DNA from 2 places in the Streptomyces sp. Root1310 genome. Region 2 is predicted to be linked to the other one. Evidence: riboswitches for the same ligand, from Rfam matches in the RefSeq annotation. Region 2 holds a riboswitch; the other holds the start of a gene.

Region 1 (10,017 bases), on a different contig from region 2:
GCCCGGCGTCGACCTGCTGCTGCAGGACACCGCCGCCCCAGGTGTGGAAGATGTCGGGCAGCTTCCCGGAGGCGGTCAGCGCCGTCATCTTCGACTTGTAGGCGTCGTTCTCCAACTGAACGATCTTGACTTTCACCTTGGGGTTCTGGGCCTCGAACTGCTTGGCGAGAGCGGCCCATACGTCCTTGGTCGGCTGGGTGGTGGAGATGTTCCACCACTCGATCGTGGTCGTCCCCGACGACCCTCCGTCCGAGTCGCCGCCGCAGGCGCTCAGTGCCGTCATGCTCAGACCGGCCGCGGCGGAGGCCGCCAGAAAGCCGCGGCGGGAGAGTGCCGGGTCGCCCATCATGCGCTCCTTGATAGATCGAAAGTTTCGAACCAGATCCAGAAAGCTTCGCTGCTGCCGCACCCTAGAGACACCCTCCGACGGGTGGCAACCCCTTGAACACAGGGAATCCAGGGGTCTTTTCGCGAGAGAAGGCGCAGCGGGGCGCCAGGAGGCTCCGAAACATTCGGATCATTCGGCGAACATTACGAAGCGCGGGGGTATGGCGAACGAGCGGCCGGAAACAAACCAGGCGGCTCGTCACGCTCCGCATCCGGCCCGCGACCAGTCTTAACGGAAGCTTGACGCCGTGCGGCCCATGATCCAAGGGCCCTGGCGTCACTCTCCGCTTACGCTGATTCCGCCGTCCGCGTGATGGCCGAAACCGCACGCCGATCCGCACCTCAGGAGCGCCCGATGGCCACCACCGAGCACCCTTCCCCGGGTCGCCTGCGCGCCTGGATGCTGGAGGGCCTGTCCGACATGGGCAAGGGTCACGCTCACCAGGCGCCCCCGGACGCCGAGGCCGCGCCCGAGCACAAGGGCCAGCGCTGGTACCGGGTGATGTGCCTGACCGGCGTCGACTACTTCTCGACCCTCGGCTACCAACCGGGCATCGCCGCCCTCGCGGCCGGCCTGCTCTCGCCGGTGGCGACGATCGTGCTGGTGATCGTCACCCTCGCGGGCGCCCTGCCGGTCTACCGGCGCGTCGCCGAGGAGAGTCCGCACGGCGAGGGCTCGATCGCGATGCTGGAACGGCTGCTGTCCTTCTGGAAGGGCAAGCTGTTCGTCCTGACCCTGCTCGGGTTCGCCGCCACCGACTTCCTCATCACGATCACCCTGTCGGCGGCGGACGCCTCGACCCACCTGGTCGAGAACCCGCACCTGACCAGCGCCCTGCACGACCGGCAGATGGTCATCACGCTCGTCCTCGTCGCCCTGCTCGGCGCCGTGTTCCTCAAGGGCTTCCTGGAGGCCATCGGCGTCGCGGTCGCCCTGGTCGTCGTCTATCTCGGCCTGAACGTCGTCGTCGTGGCGGTCGGCCTGTGGCATGTGGTCACCGAGGGCCATGTGGTCACCGACTGGGCCGACGCGCTGACCGCCGAACACGGCAACGTGTTCGTGATGATCGGTGTCTCCCTGCTGGTCTTCCCCAAGCTCGCGCTGGGCCTGTCCGGCTTCGAGACCGGCGTCGCGGTCATGCCGCACGTCCAGGGCGACCCGGACGACACCGCGGAGCACCCCGGGGGCCGCATCCGGGACACCAAGAAGCTGCTGACGACCGCCGCCCTGATCATGAGCGTCTTCCTGATCGCCACCAGCTTCATCACCACGGTGCTGATCCCGGAGAAGGAGTTCGAGTCCGGCGGCCAGGCCAACGGGCGCGCCCTCGCGTACCTCGCCCACGAGTACCTGGGGAATGCCTTCGGCACGGTGTACGACGTGTCGACGATCGCCATCCTGTGGTTCGCCGGCGCCTCCGCCATGGCCGGGCTGCTCAACCTGATGCCCCGCTACCTCCCCCGCTACGGCATGGCCCCGCACTGGGCCCGTGCCGTCCGCCCCATGGTCATCGTCTTCACCCTGGTGGCCTTCCTGGTCACCTGGATCTTCGACGCCGACGTCGACGCCCAGGGCGGCGCCTACGCCACCGGCGTCCTGGTCCTGATGTCCTCGGCGGCGATCGCGGTGACCATCGCCGCCCGCCGCGCCCGGCAGCGGGGCTGGACGGTCGGCTTCGCCGTGATCTCGGCGATCCTGCTCTACGTGACCGTCGTGAACGTCATCGAGCGCCCCGACGGCGTGAAGATCGGCGCCTGCTTCATCGCGGGCATCATCCTGATCTCGCTGCTGTCCCGGCTGGCCCGCGCCTTCGAGCTCCGGGTGACCAGCGTGACGCTGGACCCGATGGCGGAACGTTTCATCCGGGACATGGCCAGCCGCCGGATACGGTTCATCGCCAACGAGCCCGACCAGCGCGACAAGGCCGAGTACCGCGACAAGATCGAACAGATCCGGCAGGACAACGACATCCCCGGAGGTGATTTCGTCTTCGTCGAGGTCACGGTGGTCGACCCCTCCGAGTTCGAGTCGGGCCTGACCGTGCGCGGCGAGGTCCTGCACGGCCGCTACCGCGTCCTGACCCTGGAGTCCTCCTCCATCTCCAACGCCCTGGCCGCGCTGCTGCTGCACACCCGTGACTCCACCGGCTGCATCCCGCACATCTACTTCGAGTGGACCGAGGGCAACCCCTTCGCCAACTTCCTGCGCTTCTTCCTGTTCGGCCAGGGAGAGGTCGCGCCGGTCACCCGGGAGGTCCTGCGCGAGGCCGAACCGGACCGCGACCGCCGCCCCCGCGTCCACACGGGCTGACCCGCCCCGGCCGTCGTTCCGCCCCGCCCCGAAGCCACGTGCCCCGACCCGCCCCGTTGCGACGCGACCCGCCCCGTTGCGACGCGACATCGCCGGGCGACGCCGGACGACGCCGGACGGCGCCCGTCACGGCCGGGCGACGCATACCCGCACATCACTCACATAAGGTCACTCGCGGCCTACCGTTGACGCTCATGAGCCTGAGCATCCGCAACCAACTCCCCGGCACCGTCACCGCCGTCCACCCCGGCGAGGTGATGGCCACCGTCAACATCCATCTGGACGGTGGCCAGGACCTCACGGCGGCCATCACGCTGGAGGCCGTGAACCAACTCGCCCTCACCGCCGGCGCCGCCGTCCATGCCCTGGTGAAGTCGACGGAGGTGTCGCTGGCCACCGGCCGGGTGGACGGCCTCTCGATCCGCAACCAGCTCGACGGCACGATCACCGGCCTCGTGACCGGCGCGGTCATGGCCTCGGTGAAGGTATCCATGGACGCGGGGGTACTCACCGCGTTGATCACCAAGGAAGCCGCCACCGACCTCGGCCTCTTCGTCGGCTCCGACGTCGTCGCGCTGATCAAGGCGACCGACGTGGCCCTGGCGACTGCTTAGCACGCGGGAGGGCCCCCGCCCGGACGGACGGGGGCCCTCACCCACCGGCTCAGTCCTCGTACGCGTCCAGCGGCGGGCACGAGCAGACCAGGTTCCGGTCGCCGAAGGCCTGGTCGATCCGGCGCACCGGCGGCCAGTACTTGTCGGCGGCCGACACACCGGCCGGGAAGACGGCCTCCTCACGCGTGTACGCGTGCTCCCACTCCCCGCCCAGCGCGGCCGCGGTGTGCGGGGCGCCGTGCAGCGGGTTGTCCTCGGCCGGCCACTCGCCGGCCCCGACCTTCTCGATCTCCGCGCGGATCGCGATCATCGCCTCGCAGAAGCGGTCGATCTCGATCAGGTCCTCGGACTCGGTCGGCTCGATCATCAGCGTCCCGGCCACGGGGAACGACATCGTCGGAGCGTGGAACCCGTAGTCGATGAGTCGCTTGGCGACGTCGTCGACGCTCACGCCGGTCGCCTTGGTCAGCGGCCTCAGGTCGATGATGCACTCGTGCGCGACCAGCCCGCCCGGCCCGTTGTAGAGCACCGGGTAGTGCGGCTCCAGCCGCTTGGCGATGTAGTTGGCGCTCAGCACGGCCACCTGCGTGGCCCGCTTGAGCCCCTCGCCGCCCATGAGCCGCACATACGCCCACGAGATCGGCAGTATCCCGGCGGAGCCCCAGGGAGCCGCGGAGATCGGCCCCACCCCGGTGTCCGGCCCGGCGGCGGGCTGCAGCGGGTGGTTCGGCAGATACGGCGCCAGATGCGACCGTACGGCGACGGGTCCGACACCCGGGCCGCCACCGCCGTGCGGGATGCAGAACGTCTTGTGCAGGTTCAGGTGCGAGACGTCGCCGCCGAAGTGCCCGGGCTTGGCGAGGCCCACGAGCGCGTTGAGGTTGGCGCCGTCGACGTACACCTGGCCGCCCGCCTCGTGCACCTGGGCGCAGATGTCGGCGACGTGCTCCTCGAACACCCCGTGCGTCGACGGGTAGGTGATCATCAGCACCGACAGCTCGTCGCGGTGCTTCTCGATCTTCGCCCGCAGGTCCTCGACGTCGATCTCGCCGTCCTCGGCGGTCTTCACTACGACGACCTTCATGCCGGCCATCACGGCACTGGCCGCGTTCGTGCCGTGCGCGGAGGACGGGATGAGGCACACGGTCCGCTGCTCGTCCCCGTTGCCCCGGTGGTACCCGCGGACGGCGAGCAGCCCGGCCAGCTCGCCCTGGGACCCGGCGTTCGGCTGGAGCGACACCTTGTCGTACCCGGTGACCTCGGCGAGCCGCTCCTCCAGCTCGCGGATGAGCGTCAGGTAGCCCTCCGCCTGCTCGGCCGGCGCGAAGGGGTGCAGCTGCCCGAACTCGGGCCAGGTGACCGGCTCCATCTCGGTGGTCGCGTTGAGCTTCATGGTGCAGGAGCCCAGCGGGATCATGCCCCGGTCCAGCGCGTAGTCCCGGTCCGCGAGCCTGCGCAGGTAGCGCAGCATCGCGGTCTCGGAACGGTGCTGGTGGAAGACGGGGTGCGTCAGGATCGCGTCCGACCGCAACAGCCCCGCGGGCAGGGAGTCGGCGGTGGCCGCGTCGAGCGCCTCGATGTCACCGTCCACCCCGAAGGCGGCCCACACGGCGGACACCTGCGCCCGCGCGGTCGTCTCGTCGCAGGCGATCGACACCCGGTCGGCGTCGACGAGGTGCAGGTTGACCCCGAGCTCGCGCGCGGCGGCGACGACCTCGGCGGCCTTCGCCGGCACCCGCACGGTCAGCGTGTCGAAGTACGACCCGTGCACGACCTCGACACCGCCGGCCTCGAGCCCGGCGGCGAGGATCGAGGCGTACCGGTGCGTGCGCCGCGCGATCGAACGCAGCCCGTCGGGGCCGTGGTAGACGGCGTACATCCCCGCCATCACCGCCAGCAGCACCTGCGCCGTGCAGATGTTGCTGGTGGCCTTCTCACGCCGGATGTGCTGCTCACGCGTCTGGAGCGCGAGCCGGTAGGCCTTGTGCCCGTCGGCGTCCACCGACACGCCCACCAGCCGGCCGGGCAGGCTGCGCGCGAACTGCTCGCGGACGGCCATGTAGCCGGCGTGCGGCCCACCGAAGCCCATCGGCACGCCGAACCGCTGCGTCGTACCGACGGCGATGTCCGCCCCCAGCTCGCCCGGGGACTTCAGCAGCGTCAGTGCCAGCAGATCCGCAGCGACGGTGACGAGCGCGCCGAGCCCGTGCGCCTGGTCGACGAGCCCCTTGAGATCACGTACGGCACCCGAGGCACCGGGGTACTGGACGAGCACGCCGTTGATCTCCCGCGCGGCGATCTCCGCCGGGATTCCGTCGCTCAGGTCGGCGACGACGACCTCCACGCCCGTCGGCTCGGCGCGGGTCTCGATCACGGCGATGGTCTGCGGAAGCGCGTCCGCGTCGATGAGGAAGAGGCCCTTCTTGTTCTTCCCCATGCGCCGGGACAGCGCCATCGCCTCGGCGGCCGCCGTGCCCTCGTCGAGCAGCGACGCGCCGGAGGTCGGCAGCCCGGTGAGGTCGGCGACCACGGTCTGGAAGTTCAGCAGGGCCTCCAGCCGGCCCTGGGAGATCTCCGGCTGGTACGGCGTGTAGGCCGTGTACCAGGCCGGGTTCTCCATGACGTTGCGCAGGATGACGGGCGGCGTGAACGTCCCGTAGTAGCCGAGGCCGATCATCGAGTCGAGGACCTGGTTGCGGTCGGCCAGCGAGCGCAGCTCGGCCAGCACCTCGGCCTCGGTGCGCGCGCCCGGCAGGTCCAGCGCGTCGGCGTTCTTGATCACATCCGGGACCGCTGCGGCGGTGAGCTCGTCGAGCGAGCCGTAGCCGACCTGTGCGAGCATCTTGGCCCGCGCTTCGAGGTCGGGCCCGATGTGGCGCTGTTCGAAGGGAATTCCCTGCTCGAGCTCTGTGAGCGGAATGCGGTGGGCGGTCATTACGGAGGCCTCCTGGTCTGACACGACCTTCGAGGGTCACCACGGTGGGGTACCCGGACGGCCTCCCCCTCTGTCATCTCAACCTGAGAGCTTCACCGGGCGGCCCGAGGGCACCCGGCTTTCACCGTCGGTGAGAGCGGAAGCCGTCGACATCGTCGGCACCCGCCCTGCTTTCCAGAGTGACCTCGTCCGTGCGGTACGTGAGCCTGAGAGATTCCGGGGAGGATTTGCTCCTTCGGCGCCTCCGGTGATGTCCGGAGGACTCTCCCGCGCGGTGTCAGCAGCCATTGTCAGACTACCAGCGGGGTTCCAGAGACTCGCTCGAGTGGCCGCCCGTCCCGATGTGCTCTTTTGTAGTGCTTACGGATGAGTTGCGACCAAGTGGAGGGCCCGTGCAGACCGACATCGATCCGCGCAACCTGATCGGCCGCAAGGCGTTCGACCGCAACGGCACCAAGATCGGCACGGTCGACGAGGTCTACCTCGACGACGCCACCGGGGTGCCCGAGTGGGCGGCCATACGCACCGGTCTGTTCTCCCGCGACGCCTTCGTCCCCCTGGAGCCCAGCCGACTGGTCGAGGGCACCCTGCACATCCCCTTCGAACGGGCCCTGATCAAGGACGCTCCGGACTTCGGCGTGGGTCGGCACCTCTCCCCCGAACAGGAGCTCCAGCTCTACCACCACTACGGCCTCGACGTGGGTGCCGCTCCCCCGCTGCCCGACCGCGACTTCGGCCGCCTGGCGGGCACGGACGACAGCTAGAGCCCCTCAGCCTCTCAGCCCCCCTCAGCCGCAGGCCTGAAGCAGCGCCCCGAGAATCCCGGCAGGGTCGTACAGCGGCCGGGCCCCGTCCGTGACGACTCTTCGGGTGCCGGCGTCGACCGGATCGGTCCGCGCCCAGCGGGCGGAACCGATGCCCACCTCGACCTCCAGACCGGAGTCGGTCACATACCGCCATTCGGTGACGGGCCCCCGTTCCCGGACCCGGACCACCTCCCCCAGAGCCAGCTCACGCCCCCACCCGTCGTCCTGCGCGTACCGGGCAGGCGCCGTCGACAACACGACAAGATCCACGTCCGACTCGGGACGCGCGGCCTCGCGCGCGAAGGAACCGACGAGCAGCAGCCCCACCACGTCGCTCCGGTTCCCCGCCCACCGGGTGACCCGGTCCACCACCCGGCGCATCTCCGCCGCGCGCTCCGGCGACACCCCGGCCGGGTCCGCGAACCGGCCTCCGTGCAGCTTCATGCAGCTCCCCATCCGTCACCGGTGTCCCCCCTCGGGACACCGCCACCGCTCCGACACACCCCACACTTCACACTTCGAACCGCTTCACTCTGTGTAACTGATCCGCCTCACGCGGAGTTCCCGGACTCCACCCCCGACGGCCTCATTCCCGGATGCGGTGCTCCTGCCGCCGCCCCGCCGTCCTCTTCGGGTCTTCGCCGCACCAGCGGCAACGGATCCGCCGGCTCCAGCCCCGGATCGTCGGTCCTGAAGGTGCGCACCCGTCCCGGCTCCGACTCGGGCGTCTCGAACCGCACGGTGACCCGGCCCAACCCGCTGCCCTGCACCCACCCGTGTCCGAGCTCGGTGTGCCGCACATCGTGTCCTGGGCGCCACTGGCGCTCGACCGGCACCGGCACCTCGCCGACGGGCTCCTCCGCGAGTTCCTCGTCCGGTCCGTCCACCCGGTCCTCGGCGGCCTGCGCGAACAGATCCTCCTGTGTGAAGTCCGCCAGTCCGCTGACGCCCACCCCGAGCAGCCGCACCCCGCCCGTCGTGTCCACCGAGTCGAGCAACCGGGCCGCCGCCTCCCGGACCACCCCCGGATCGTCGGTGGGCCCGCGCAGCGTCTCGGACCGGGTGAGCGTGGAGAAGTCGTACCGCCGCACCTTCAGCACGATGGTCCGCCCCGACAGGCCGGCCCCCCGCAGCCTGCGCACACACCGGTCCGCGAGCCGCTGCACCTCCAGCTCCACCCGCACCCGGTCGTGGATGTCCACGTCGTACGTGTCCTCGACCGACACCGACTTGGCCTCCCGCTCCGCCACCACGGGCCGGTCGTCGCGGGCCAGCGCCATGGCGTAGAGCGCGTGCCCGTGCGCCTTGCCCAGCAGCCGCACCAGCTCGTCCTCACCCGCCTCGGCGATCTCGTCGATCGTGGTGATCCCGGCCCGGCGCAGATGGTCCCCCGTCGCCGGGCCGACCCCCGGCAGGGTCCGCACCGACAGCGGGCCGAGCAGGGCCCGCTCGGTCCCCGGCTCGATGAGCACCAGCCCGTCGGGTTTCGCCTGCTCCGAGGCGATCTTCGCCAGCATCTTGCAGGAGGCCAGGCCCACCGAGCCCGTGAGCCCGGTGACGGCCCGTATGTCGGCGCGCAGCCTGATCCCCGCCAGCCGCGCCGACTCGCTGTCCCAGGCCGCTCCCCCGGCGTCCAGGTCCACGAAGGCCTCGTCCAGACTCAGCGGCTCCACCAGCGGCGACAGCGCCCGCAGCAGCCCCATGACCTGCTCGCTGATCGACCGGTAGAACGCGAAGCGCGGAACCAGGTACGCGGCGTTCGGAGCCCGCCGGCGCGCCTGGGCCATGGGCATCGCCGAGTGCACTCCGAAGACCCGCGCCTCGTAGGAGGCGGTCGCCACCACTCCACGGGGCCCGAGGCCACCCACGACCACGGCCTTCCCGCGCAGGCTCGGCTTGGACGCCTGCTCCGCCTGGGCGAAGAAGGCATCCATGTCGAGATGCAGGATCGTGGGCGCGTTTCTCACATGACCGATGCTGCACCACGCCACTGACAATGACGTCGTTCAGCCGCCCCTCGCGCCCCGGGACGGGTCTCAGACCGCCCGGTTGCGCCGACGGGCCAGTTCGTCCGCCGGATTGTGCCCGACGAGCGTCTCACCGGTGTCGACCCGCTCTCCGTGCAACTGCGACAGCGCGCTCTCGACGTCCCGCCACACCACGCCCACGGCGATCCCGAAGATGCCCTGACCGCCCTGGAGCAGCGCGTGGACCTCGTCCGGCGAGGTGCACTCGTACACGGTGGCGCCGTCGCTCATCAGCGTCATGCGCTCCAGGTCGCTGAACCCGCGCTCCCGCAGATGCTGCACGGCGGTGCGGATGTTCTGGAGCGACACCCCGGTGTCGAGGAACCGCTTGACGATCTTCAGGACGACGACGTCCCGAAAGCTGTACAGACGCTGCGTTCCCGACCCGTGGGCGGGCCGCACGCTCGGCTCCACCAGCCCGGTGCGGGCCCAGTAGTCCAGTTGGCGATACGTGATGCCGGCGGCCGCACAGGCCGTCGGACCGCGGTAGCCGATCTGCTCGGACGCCATGGACGTCGCCCCTCCGCTGCTCGGCACGGCCGCCGGTCGCTGCGGAGCGTGGTCGGCCGCGCTGCTCTGCTGGGGGTACCCCCTGTTCGCGCGTGCTGGAGAGCCCGGGGAAGGGTACGGACCGCTCCCCCCGACACCGAGTCCGGGGGCACCCCCAGCCGTACCGTCGCCGCTGCTTCTCACGCCGACCTCCGTCCTTGACCTGCCTTGTCGACGGTAGGCAGTCACCAGGGGTGCGTCAACGATCGCCACACTCGGCACGCCGAGTGATAATCACCCTGAGAGTGGTTTCCCGCACCCCGTCGCGGGGAAAGGCTAGCCGAATGCGCTGAGAAGTAGCCGTAGGACGCTCTCACTCGCCGTTGGCAATTGCCGAAAACGGGGCGGGCGTCCAGGTGCAGGACGCCCGCGTTCCGCGCATGTGCCG
Region 2 (10,017 bases):
GGCACCGGAGCTCGAGCCCTTGTCGCCGTCGTCTCCACCGCCGCCGCACGCCGCCGTGGTCAGCAGCGCGGCGACCGCGGCAGCAGCGGCAAATGCCTGCTTCCGCCGCCCTGAGGTGCGTTGGGTAGTCACGATCTCGGATCCTCCGGATAGATGAGAGATACCCCGTGTGAAGACCACGGGACGGTTGGGGCGCCGTGTGTTCGGCGGTTCTGCGGCTCGCTGTGTTCGCTGGTCCCCGACGGGGCGGATCAGCGCGAGGCCTTCGGGTCCAGCGCGTCCCGGACGCCGTCACCGAAGAGGTTGAAGGCCAGCACGGTGATGAAGATCGCCACACCCGGGACCACCATGTACATGGGGTCGGACTCGTAGTAGTCGATCGCGCTCGAGAGCATCTGCCCCCACGAGGCGGTGGGCGGCTTGACACCGACGCCCAGGAAGCTGAGCGCCGCCTCGGTGAGGATGTTGGTGGGGATCATCATCGTCGTGTAGACGACGATCGGGGCGACCAGGTTGGGCAGCAGTTCCTTGAACAGGATGTAGAGCCGCCCCGCGCCCAGCGATCGGGCGGCCTCGACGTACTCGCGCTCTCGCAGCGAGAGCGTCTGGCCGCGCACCACGCGTCCGATGTAGGGCCAGCCGAAGAAGCCGATGACCAGGATCATCACGAAGACACGCACGCTCGAACCGGAGAGGCCGAGCAGGTCGTTCGGCATGACGGAGACCAGCGCGATGATGAAGAGCAGCTGCGGGAAGGCGAGCAGACCGTCCATCACCCGGCTGATGAGGGAGTCGACCCAGCCGCCGAAGAAGCCGGCGAGGATGCCCAGCACCGTTCCGAGGATCACCGCGACTACGGCCGACAGGAAACCGACCAGCAGCGAGATCCGGGCGCCGTAGAGGATGCGGGCGAAGATGTCGCGGCCGTTGACCGGCTCGACACCGAGCAGGTGGTCGCCGCTGAGACCGCCCAGGGAGCCCGTGGGCGTTCCGAAGAGCGGGTCGATGAGGTTCTCGTGGTACTCGTTCGGGTCCTGCCCGAGCAGCCCGGTGATGACCGGCGCGAGAAGCGCGACCACGACCAGGACGAGCACGACGACGCCGCCCGTGAGGGCGAGCTTGTCCCGCTTGAGGCGCTCCCAGGCGATCCGGCCCAGGGAACGGCCCTGAACGGCCTTGGCGCCGCTGGTGGCGACCGACGCTTCCTCGGCCGCGCTCGGGGCCGCTTCCGCGGTCGGCTCGTGCAATGGTGCCGTCATCTGGCAGGGACCCCTCTCAACCGGCGGTAGCCGGCCCGCACTTGCCGCTGTAGCGGCGTGATCAGTCCGTAATACGCAGGGGATAAGTCCCCTGGAGCGGGAGTCTTCAACGCTTTGGCGATCTGTTGCCAGACTTGGCAGTGAATGGATGCGTAAACGTGATCCGGGTAGAGGGGTTCCGTTATCCGGACGGCGGGTAACGCCCCCCGGACACTGACTTATTGGGGCAGATCGGACAAAACCGGTCTATATCGTCGCCATCTACGCGCGAAGACATTCGGCCCCCACTCCGCGGCGGGACCCGTTTCGGACGTCAGTAACGTCCGGTGGGCGGATAGCCGTAGCCGCCGGCCGGAGCCTGGGCCGGGGCAGGGGCGTGCGCCTCGCGGTCGTAGAAGGGCCGGGCGGTGGCACGCATCCACATCACGACGGGGTCGTACTCGTCCGTCATGGCGACCGTCGACACCGGCAGCCCGTCCGGCACGGCACCGATGGACTGCTGCATCATCGCCCGCACGGCGTCCACGGCCGGCGGCGAGGAGTCGTACACGTCGAGCCCGATGGCCAGATAGGGCGCGCCGAGCGCCGGCTGCACCCAGGCGCGGCGCAACGCGCGCACCGCCGGGGTACGGTGGGCGTTCTGCGCGAGCAGGGCGTAGAACTGCGGGATCTCGATGCCCGGTTCGGAAAGCCGCAGCGGGCCGGCCGGCTGGCGCTCCAGACCGGTGGCGATCCGGCGCAGGTCCAGCCACGGGATGCCGACCCCGCCGCCGGGGGCGTGCGGGTTCAGCCAGAGGCCGTAGTGGTCGGGGTAGAGCGTGCGGGCCACGTCCAGCCCGTCGACGACCTCGTACGACCTGTTCCAGCCACTCGCGCTGAGCTCCTGGGCGGAGGTGACGCAGGGCGCGTAGCCGTGCCCCTCGACCTCCATGTTTCCGTACTGGGCGTCCGGGGAGCCGGCCTGGCCGTGCCACAGCAGCATCCAGACCTGGCCGGAGGAGGGGGTCGCGAGCGCGCGCAGGAGCGCCTCGTAGGCGTCGTAGCGCCCGGGCGTGACCTGGCGCAGCATGTGCTCGACCGAGCCGGTCGCGGCAGTGCCAGCGCTCACTTTTTATCGCCCCTTCGAGAAGTTGCCCCGCATCGGAGTCCAGCTTAGGCGCTCCGCCGGTCCGGCCGTTGAGAGCTCGGGGCTTGCCGTGATCTTCGGGCTGCGGATCGTGCGTGGCCGGGCGCGCCCCGCGGCGGGGCCGCATCCGGGTACGGCCCCGCGCCCCTCGGCCGGGTTCACCGGTCCCTCGTGTAGAAGGGGCGGACGCGGGCTGTCAGCCAGTCGCCCACCGGGTCCTGGGCGACGTCCAGGAGGACCAGGTTGACCGGCCAGGGGGCCGAGGTCCTGCCCAGAGCCCTGCCCAGGGCCTCCAGCGGCAGGGCCCTCAGGTCGCCTTCCAGCCGGGAGAGTTCCACGCCCACGAACATCACCGGGTCCGCCGTCTCGATGGCGGCCAGGCAGCGGCGGGCCGTGCGGACCACGCCCGTGGCCTCGAACTCGGCCGCGGCCGCGGCCAGGAAGTCCATCGGGTCGTCCTGCCAGTCGGGCTCGTAGAGGCGGACCCGCCCCCCGGCCGCGGTGCCGTCCAGCGGGGTGCGGCCCGCCCGGCAGAGCTCGGCCACGGCGGGCGGGGGCAGCGGGACACCGACCACGCCGTCCGGGTTCACCAGGATGCCCACCTGCGGGGGCAGCCCCCGGGCGAACTCCACCGCCGGCGCGATCGTGAACGACATGTGCGAGCCGACGACCTGCCGGAACTGCTCCTCGGAGCTGAAGACCGGCACGTAGACCTGGCCCTCGATCTCCATGGTGGGCAGGTCGAGGGGGCCGCTGTGCGGGCCGCCGCCGCCGGGCAGCGGCACCCAGACGAAGCTGCGTCCGAGCACCTCCACGATCCGGCCGCCGGCTCCCGGCACGCCGAGGGAGACGGAGAGCACCTCCTCCAGCTCGTTGCCGGGCCATCCGCCGTGCGGATGGGGGTGTGCCTGCGCCGGAAAGTCCGCGGAGAAGTCCGTCGGAAAGTTGGCCGGGGGGAAATCCATCTGCCTACCGCCTGCTGAGAACCGCTCACTTCGCTGTGGCTGAAAGGCTAGCGGGTACCGGGGGTCGCGCCCGAGCCCTCAGCCGGTGAAACCGATGCGGCGCAGTGTGTCGGCCGCCGCGCGGTCGAGCAGCACCGCCGAGCCGCAGCCCGCGGGCAGCCGGCCCTTCTCCACCGAGCGCGCCAGCCGGGCGGCCGCGTGGCGATGGCGCAGGAACGCGTACCGGGAGACGCCCCGGCCGCGCTCGCGCTGCCCCTCCAGCGCCGTGTCCGCGGTGACGTCCAGCAGCAGCAGGTGGAGGGTGCCGCCGCGGCGGCGGGCCTCGCGGGCCAGCCAGTCACGGACCCAGGCCTGCGTACCGCAGTCGTGCACGACGACGCCCTCGCCGCCGCGCAGCGCCCGGCGCAGTCCGGCGTAGTGGGCGATCCGGACGAGCGGGCGGTAGAGGCCGTAGGGCAGGAAGCGGGGGGCGCGGGCGTCCCAGCGGTCCCGGGTGTCCTGGGAGTCGACGCGGATGCCCTGCACGGTCCGCCGCATGAGGGTGGACTTGCCGCTGCCGGGCAGACCGGTGACCACGACCAGGTCACGGGGACCGAAGAGCAGGCCGTGCGGGCTGCGGCCGGCCCGCTCGCGCAGGTCGCGGACGACGGGCGCCGGCCGCGGGCCGCACGCCTCCCGGACCGGGGCGACGGGCTGCGCGGGCAGCGCGATCGCCGAGCCGGTCGCGAATGCCGTGGACCTTGCCCTGGTCGTCCTGTTCACCGTGATCGTCCTCCCCTGGGGTCAGATGGTGTTCTCATCCCCACCGAGCGTAAAGAGAAGGTAATGCGCCGCGCCCGGCGATTTCGTACGCGTAGCGACACAAGCCGGTTACAGATGCGGCCTGCCGTGATCGGGGCGAGCCGTGCAATGATGGCCGCGCCAACTGCATACCGGCCGTTTGAATCCGCGCGGGAGAGTCCTCAGCAGCAGCTTCGCTGGGGCGCCGAAGGAGCAAGTCCCTCCCTTGAATCTCTCAGGCCCCGTTACCGCGCGGGCGAGGCACATCTGAAAAGCGGGCCGCTGTCTCCAGTGGCCCCACCCAAGGTGCAAGTCATGAACGATCCCGTCGCGGGCCGTCATGGCGAACCTCTCAGGTTCCGATGACAGATGGGGAGGAACGACCTCGCCGTGCCGTCATGCCTTGGGAGACGAACGCCCGATGAGCAGTACCGACCCCGCATCCGACCAGACCGCCCAGCAGCGCCACACCGCCCTGGACGCGGTGCATCGCGCGCTCGGCGCGACGATGACCGACTTCGCCGGCTGGGACATGCCCCTGCGCTACGGCTCCGAACGCGACGAGCACCACGCCGTCCGCACCAGGGCCGGGCTCTTCGACCTGTCGCACATGGGCGAGATCACCGTCACCGGCCCGCAGGCCGCGGCCCTGCTCGACTTCGCCCTGGTGGGCAACATCGGGGCGGTCAAGGCCGGCCGCGCCCGCTACACGATGATCTGCCGGGCGGACGGCGGCATCCTGGACGACCTGATCGTCTACCGGCTGGCCGACACCGAGTTCATGGTGGTGGCCAACGCCTCCAACGCGCAGGTCGTGCTGGACGCGCTGACCGAGCGGGCCGAGGGCTTCGACGCGGAGGTCCGCGACGACCGCGACGCCTACGCGCTGATCGCCGTGCAGGGCCCCGAGTCCCCCGGCATCCTCGCCGCCGTCACCGACGCCGACCTGGACGGCCTGAAGTACTACGCCGGGCTGCCCGGCACCGTCGCCGGCGTCCCCGCCCTCATCGCGCGCACCGGCTACACCGGCGAGGACGGCTTCGAACTGTTCGTACGGCCGGAGCACGCCGTAGAGCTGTGGCAGGCGCTGACCAAGGCCGGCGAGGGCGCCGGGCTGGTGCCCTGCGGCCTGTCCTGCCGGGACACGCTCCGCCTGGAGGCGGGCATGCCGCTGTACGGGCACGAGCTCAGCACCTCCCTCACCCCGTTCGACGCGGGGCTCGGCCGGGTGGTGAAGTTCGACAAGGAAGGCGACTTCGTCGGGCGTACGGCGCTGGAGGCGGCCGCCGGGCGCGCCGAATCGCAGCCCCCGCGCGTCCTCGTCGGCCTGGTCGCCGAGGGTCGTCGGGTCCCGCGCGCCGGGTTCTCGGTCGTCGCGGGCGGCGAGGTGATCGGCGAGGTCACCTCCGGTGCCCCCTCGCCCACCCTCGGCAAGCCGATCGCGATGGCGTACGTCGACGCCGCCCACGCGGCACCGGGCACCACGGGCGTCGGCGTGGACATCCGAGGCAGCCACGAGCCGTACGAGGTCGTGGCGCTGCCGTTCTACAAGCGCCAGAAGTAGACACTGGGCGCGTTGACGCCCGCCCGCGCGTGACCCTGCGCACATTCGTGCTGCTCACGTGCGTTTCCAGCAGTCCCCCCTTCACCAGCACCCTCCCGCGTACAGGAGAATTCAAGCCATGAGCAACCCCCAGCAGCTGCGCTACAGCAAGGAGCACGAGTGGCTGTCGGTCGCCGAGGACGGCGTCTCGACGGTCGGCATCACGGAGCACGCGGCCAACGCGCTCGGTGACGTGGTCTTCGTACAGCTCCCGGAGGTCGGTGACACGGTGACCGCGGGCGAGACCTGCGGCGAGCTGGAGTCGACCAAGTCGGTCAGCGAGCTGTACGCGCCGGTCTCCGGCGAGATCGTCGAGGTCAACCAGGACGTCGTCGACGACCCGGCGCTGGTGAACTCCGCCCCCTTCGAGGGCGGATGGCTGTTCAAGGTACGCACGGCGGGCGAGCAGGACGACCTGCTCACCGCCGACGAATACACCGCCTTCACCGCCGGCTGAGGAGTCGTAGACGCATGTCCGTCCTGAACACGCCCCTGCACGAGCTCGACCCGGAGATCGCCGCCGCGGTCGACGCCGAGCTGAACCGCCAGCAGTCCACGCTCGAGATGATCGCCTCGGAGAACTTCGCTCCGCTCGCGGTGATGGAGGCGCAGGGCTCGGTCCTGACCAACAAGTACGCCGAGGGCTACCCGGGCCGCCGCTACTACGGCGGCTGCGAGCACGTCGACGTGGCCGAGCAGATCGCGATCGACCGGATCAAGGAGCTGTTCGGCGCCGAGTACGCCAACGTGCAGCCCCACTCGGGTGCCTCCGCCAACCAGGCCGCCCTGTTCGCCCTGGCCCAGCCCGGCGACACCATCCTCGGCCTGGACCTGGCGCACGGCGGTCACCTGACCCACGGCATGCGGCTGAACTTCTCCGGCAAGCAGTTCGACGTGGTCGCCTACCACGTGGACGACGCCGGCCTGGTCGACATGGCCGAGGTCGAGCGGCTCGCCAAGGAGCACCGCCCGAAGGTGATCATCGCGGGCTGGTCGGCGTACCCGCGGCAGCTGGACTTCGCGGAGTTCCGCCGGATCGCGGACGAGGTCGAGGCCTTCCTGTGGGTCGACATGGCGCACTTCGCGGGTCTCGTCGCGGCCGGCCTCCACCCGAACCCGGTGGAGTACGCGGACGTGGTCACGTCCACCACCCACAAGACGCTGGGCGGCCCCCGCGGCGGCATCATCCTCGCGAAGAAGGAGTTCGCGAAGAAGCTGAACTCGTCCGTCTTCCCGGGCTTCCAGGGCGGCCCCCTGGAGCACGTGATCGCGGCCAAGGCGGTCTCCTTCAAGGTCGCGGCGAGCGAGGACTTCAAGGAGCGTCAGGCCCGCACGGTCGAGGGTGCGAAGATCCTCGCCGAGCGCCTGACCGCGCCGGACTCCCGCGCGGCCGGCGTGAACGTCCTGTCGGGCGGCACCGACGTGCACCTGATCCTGGTCGACCTGCGCGAGTCCGAGCTGGACGGTCAGCAGGCCGAGGACCGGCTCCACGAGGTCGGCATCACGGTCAACCGCAACGCGGTCCCGAACGACCCGCGCCCGCCGATGGTCACCTCCGGACTGCGCATCGGCACGCCCGCCCTCGCGACCCGCGGCTTCACCGCCGAGGACTTCACCGAGGTCGCGGACGTGATCGCCGAGACGCTGAAGGCGCCGGCCCCGTTCACGGAGGCCGACGCGGCGGCACTGAAGGCCCGGGTCACGGCCCTGGCCGAGAAGCACCCGCTGTATCCCGGTCTGAGCAAGTAGTTCCTTTTCCCGGGTGCCGCGCACACTGAGAGGTGTGTGCGGCACCCCGCACCACCCTGCATTGAGGAGTTCCCCCGTGGCCATCTCGGTCTTCGACCTGTTCTCGATCGGCATCGGCCCGTCCAGCTCCCACACGGTCGGCCCGATGCGCGCGGCGCGCATGTTCGCCCGCCGGCTGCGGGGCGAGGGTGTGCTGGACTCCGTCGCGTCGGTGCGCTGCGAGCTGTACGGCTCGCTCGGCGCGACCGGCCACGGTCACGGCACCCCGAAGGCGGTGCTGCTCGGCCTGGAGGGCTCCTCGCCGCGCACGGTGGACGTGGAGGGCGCGGACGACCGGGTGGAGCAGATCAAGAGCTCCGGCCGGCTGCGGCTGCTGGACTCGCACGAGATCCCATTCTCCTTCGACGAGGACCTGGTGCTGCACCGCCGCAAGGCCCTCCCGTACCACGCCAACGGCATGACGATATGGGCCCACGACGCCCAGGGCGCCGAGCTGATGGCGAAGACGTACTACTCCGTCGGCGGCGGCTTCGTCGTGGACGAGGACGCGGTGGGCGCGGACCGCATCAAACTCGACGACACGGTCCTGAAGTACCCCTTCCGCACCGGCGACGAGCTGCTGCGGCTGGCGAAGGAGACCGGCCTGTCGATCTCCTCGCTGATGCTGGAGAACGAGCGCGCCTGGCGCACCGAGGACGAGATCCGGGACGGGCTGCTGGAGATCTGGCGGGTGATGCAGGCGTGCGTGTCGCGGGGCATGTCCCGCGAGGGCATCCTGCCGGGCGGTCTGCGGGTCCGCCGCCGGGCGGCCATGACGGCGCGTCAGCTCCGGGCGGAGGGCGACCCGTTGGCGCTCTCCATGGAGTGGATCACGCTGTACGCGATGGCGGTGAACGAGGAGAACGCGGCCGGCGGCCGGGTGGTGACGGCCCCCACGAACGGCGCGGCCGGCATCATCCCGGCGGTCCTGCACTACTACGTGAACTTCGTGCCCGGCGCCGACGAGGACGGAGTGGTCCGCTTCCTGCTCGCGGCCGGCGCGATCGGCATGCTCTTCAAGGAGAACGCCTCCATCTCCGGCGCCGAGGTCGGCTGCCAGGGCGAGGTCGGCTCGGCCTGCTCGATGGCGGCGGGCGCGCTGGCCGAGGTCCTCGGCGGCTCCCCCGAGCAGGTCGAGAACGCGGCCGAGATCGGCATGGAGCACAACCTCGGCCTGACCTGCGACCCCGTGGGCGGCCTGGTCCAGATCCCGTGCATCGAGCGCAACGGCATGGCCTCGGTGAAGGCGGTCACGGCGGCCCGGATGGCGATGCGCGGCGACGGTTCGCACAAGGTGTCCCTGGACAAGGTCATCAAGACCATGAAGGAAACGGGCGCGGACATGAGCGTCAAGTACAAGGAGACGGCCCGGGGCGGGCTGGCGGTGAACATCATCGAGTGCTGACCCGGCAGCGGGTCGCGGGGACAGGGGAGTTTCGCCGTATGAGCGGGTCGGTCAGCGCTGTCAGCAGCAGCGGCACGTACTCCTTCACCAAGCCCAACCGGGAGAGCGTCACGCTGGTCGCCGGGCTCGGGGTGGCAGGGGACGTGCACGCGGGGGCCACGGTGAAGCACCGGTTCCGGATGGAGAAGGATCCCTCGCAGCCGAATCTGCGGCAGGTTCACCTCATCCACGAGGAGCTGTTCGAGGAGGTGCGCACGGCCGGGTTCGAGGTGGCCGCCGGACAGCTCGGGGAGAACGTGACCACGCGCGGGATCGACCTGCTCGGTCTGCCCACCGGAACGCGGCTGCGGCTCGGCGGACAGGCCGTGGTCGAGGTGACCGGGCTGCGGAATCCCTGCAAGCAGATCGACGGCTTCCGCAAGGGCCTCATGAAGCAGGTCGTCGGGCGGGGCCCGGACGGCCGGCCGGCCTTCCGGTCCGGGATCATGAGTGTGGTGCTCAGCGGCGGTGTGGTGCGGCCCGGGGACCCGATCACGGTCGAGCTGCCGGACGGGCCGCACCATCCCCTGCGGATCGTCTAGTGCTGTGGCCGGAAAGGTCTACCGGAAAGCTCGCGGCGTCCGGTGCGGCGCATCGCAAGGCGGAGCATCACCCGCGTACTGGATGTACTCGGGTGATGCGACAACGCCGCGAGGTGCCGTGCCGGGCGTCGCGAGCCGGTGAACCTTTCCGGTCGCAGCGCTAGGGACCTTCCCGGCCTCCTAGCCGCGGAAGGCCGCCGGCCGTTCCGGGCTCGCGTCGGCCAGCGCCTTGGCGACGGCCTCGGCGCCGGCCCGCAGCCCGTAGACGGGGGTGTCGGGCTGCTGGCGCCAGGAGTCGTCGATGCCGCCCGCGTCGACGGTGTCGAATCCGAGCTCGTCGATCAGGGCGCGCACCTTCGCCTTCGCCGCCTCGTCGTCGCCGGCCACCGGGAGCGCCACGCGGCCGGGGTCGCCCGCGGCGAGCGGGCGGTCCAGGATGTCCTGGGCGTAGGTGCCGTTGAAGGCCTTGATCACGGGGTGGCCGAGGTGGCGTTCGGTCCAGCGGCTCTC

Evidence for each region. Region 2 has a riboswitch for glycine ahead of gcvT (glycine cleavage system aminomethyltransferase GcvT). Riboswitches for the same ligand answer to the same signal wherever they lie in the genome.
Region 1: linked by a shared signal. The riboswitch ahead of gcvP (aminomethyl-transferring glycine dehydrogenase) and the one ahead of gcvT (glycine cleavage system aminomethyltransferase GcvT) in region 2 are both predicted to bind glycine.

What each region holds. Positions count from the first base shown of each region.
Region 1 covers NZ_LMEQ01000005.1:7,926-17,942, reverse strand. Annotated here, with positions in the region: gene ASD48_RS13695 (extracellular solute-binding protein) at 1-346, opposite strand, end outside; gene ASD48_RS13690 (APC family permease) at 743-2,698, shown strand; gene ASD48_RS13685 (TOBE domain-containing protein) at 2,893-3,312, shown strand; gene gcvP (aminomethyl-transferring glycine dehydrogenase) at 3,362-6,247, opposite strand; glycine riboswitch at 6,432-6,527, opposite strand; gene ASD48_RS13675 (PRC-barrel domain-containing protein) at 6,640-7,011, shown strand; gene ASD48_RS13670 (nucleotidyltransferase domain-containing protein) at 7,036-7,497, opposite strand; gene ASD48_RS13665 (DNA polymerase IV) at 7,605-9,020, opposite strand; gene ASD48_RS13660 (MerR family transcriptional regulator) at 9,090-9,773, opposite strand.
Region 2 covers NZ_LMEQ01000003.1:304,597-314,613, forward strand. Annotated here, with positions in the region: gene ASD48_RS12395 (ABC transporter substrate-binding protein) at 1-132, opposite strand, end outside; gene ASD48_RS12400 (ABC transporter permease) at 252-1,259, opposite strand; gene ASD48_RS12405 (enhanced serine sensitivity protein SseB C-terminal domain-containing protein) at 1,573-2,328, opposite strand; gene ASD48_RS12410 (enhanced serine sensitivity protein SseB) at 2,544-3,350, opposite strand; gene ASD48_RS12415 (AAA family ATPase) at 3,429-4,118, opposite strand; glycine riboswitch at 4,292-4,391, shown strand; gene gcvT (glycine cleavage system aminomethyltransferase GcvT) at 4,552-5,694, shown strand; gene gcvH (glycine cleavage system protein GcvH) at 5,813-6,190, shown strand; gene glyA (serine hydroxymethyltransferase) at 6,205-7,482, shown strand; gene ASD48_RS12435 (L-serine ammonia-lyase) at 7,559-8,926, shown strand; gene ASD48_RS12440 (MOSC domain-containing protein) at 8,965-9,507, shown strand; gene ASD48_RS12445 (NAD(P)-binding domain-containing protein) at 9,688-10,017, opposite strand, start outside.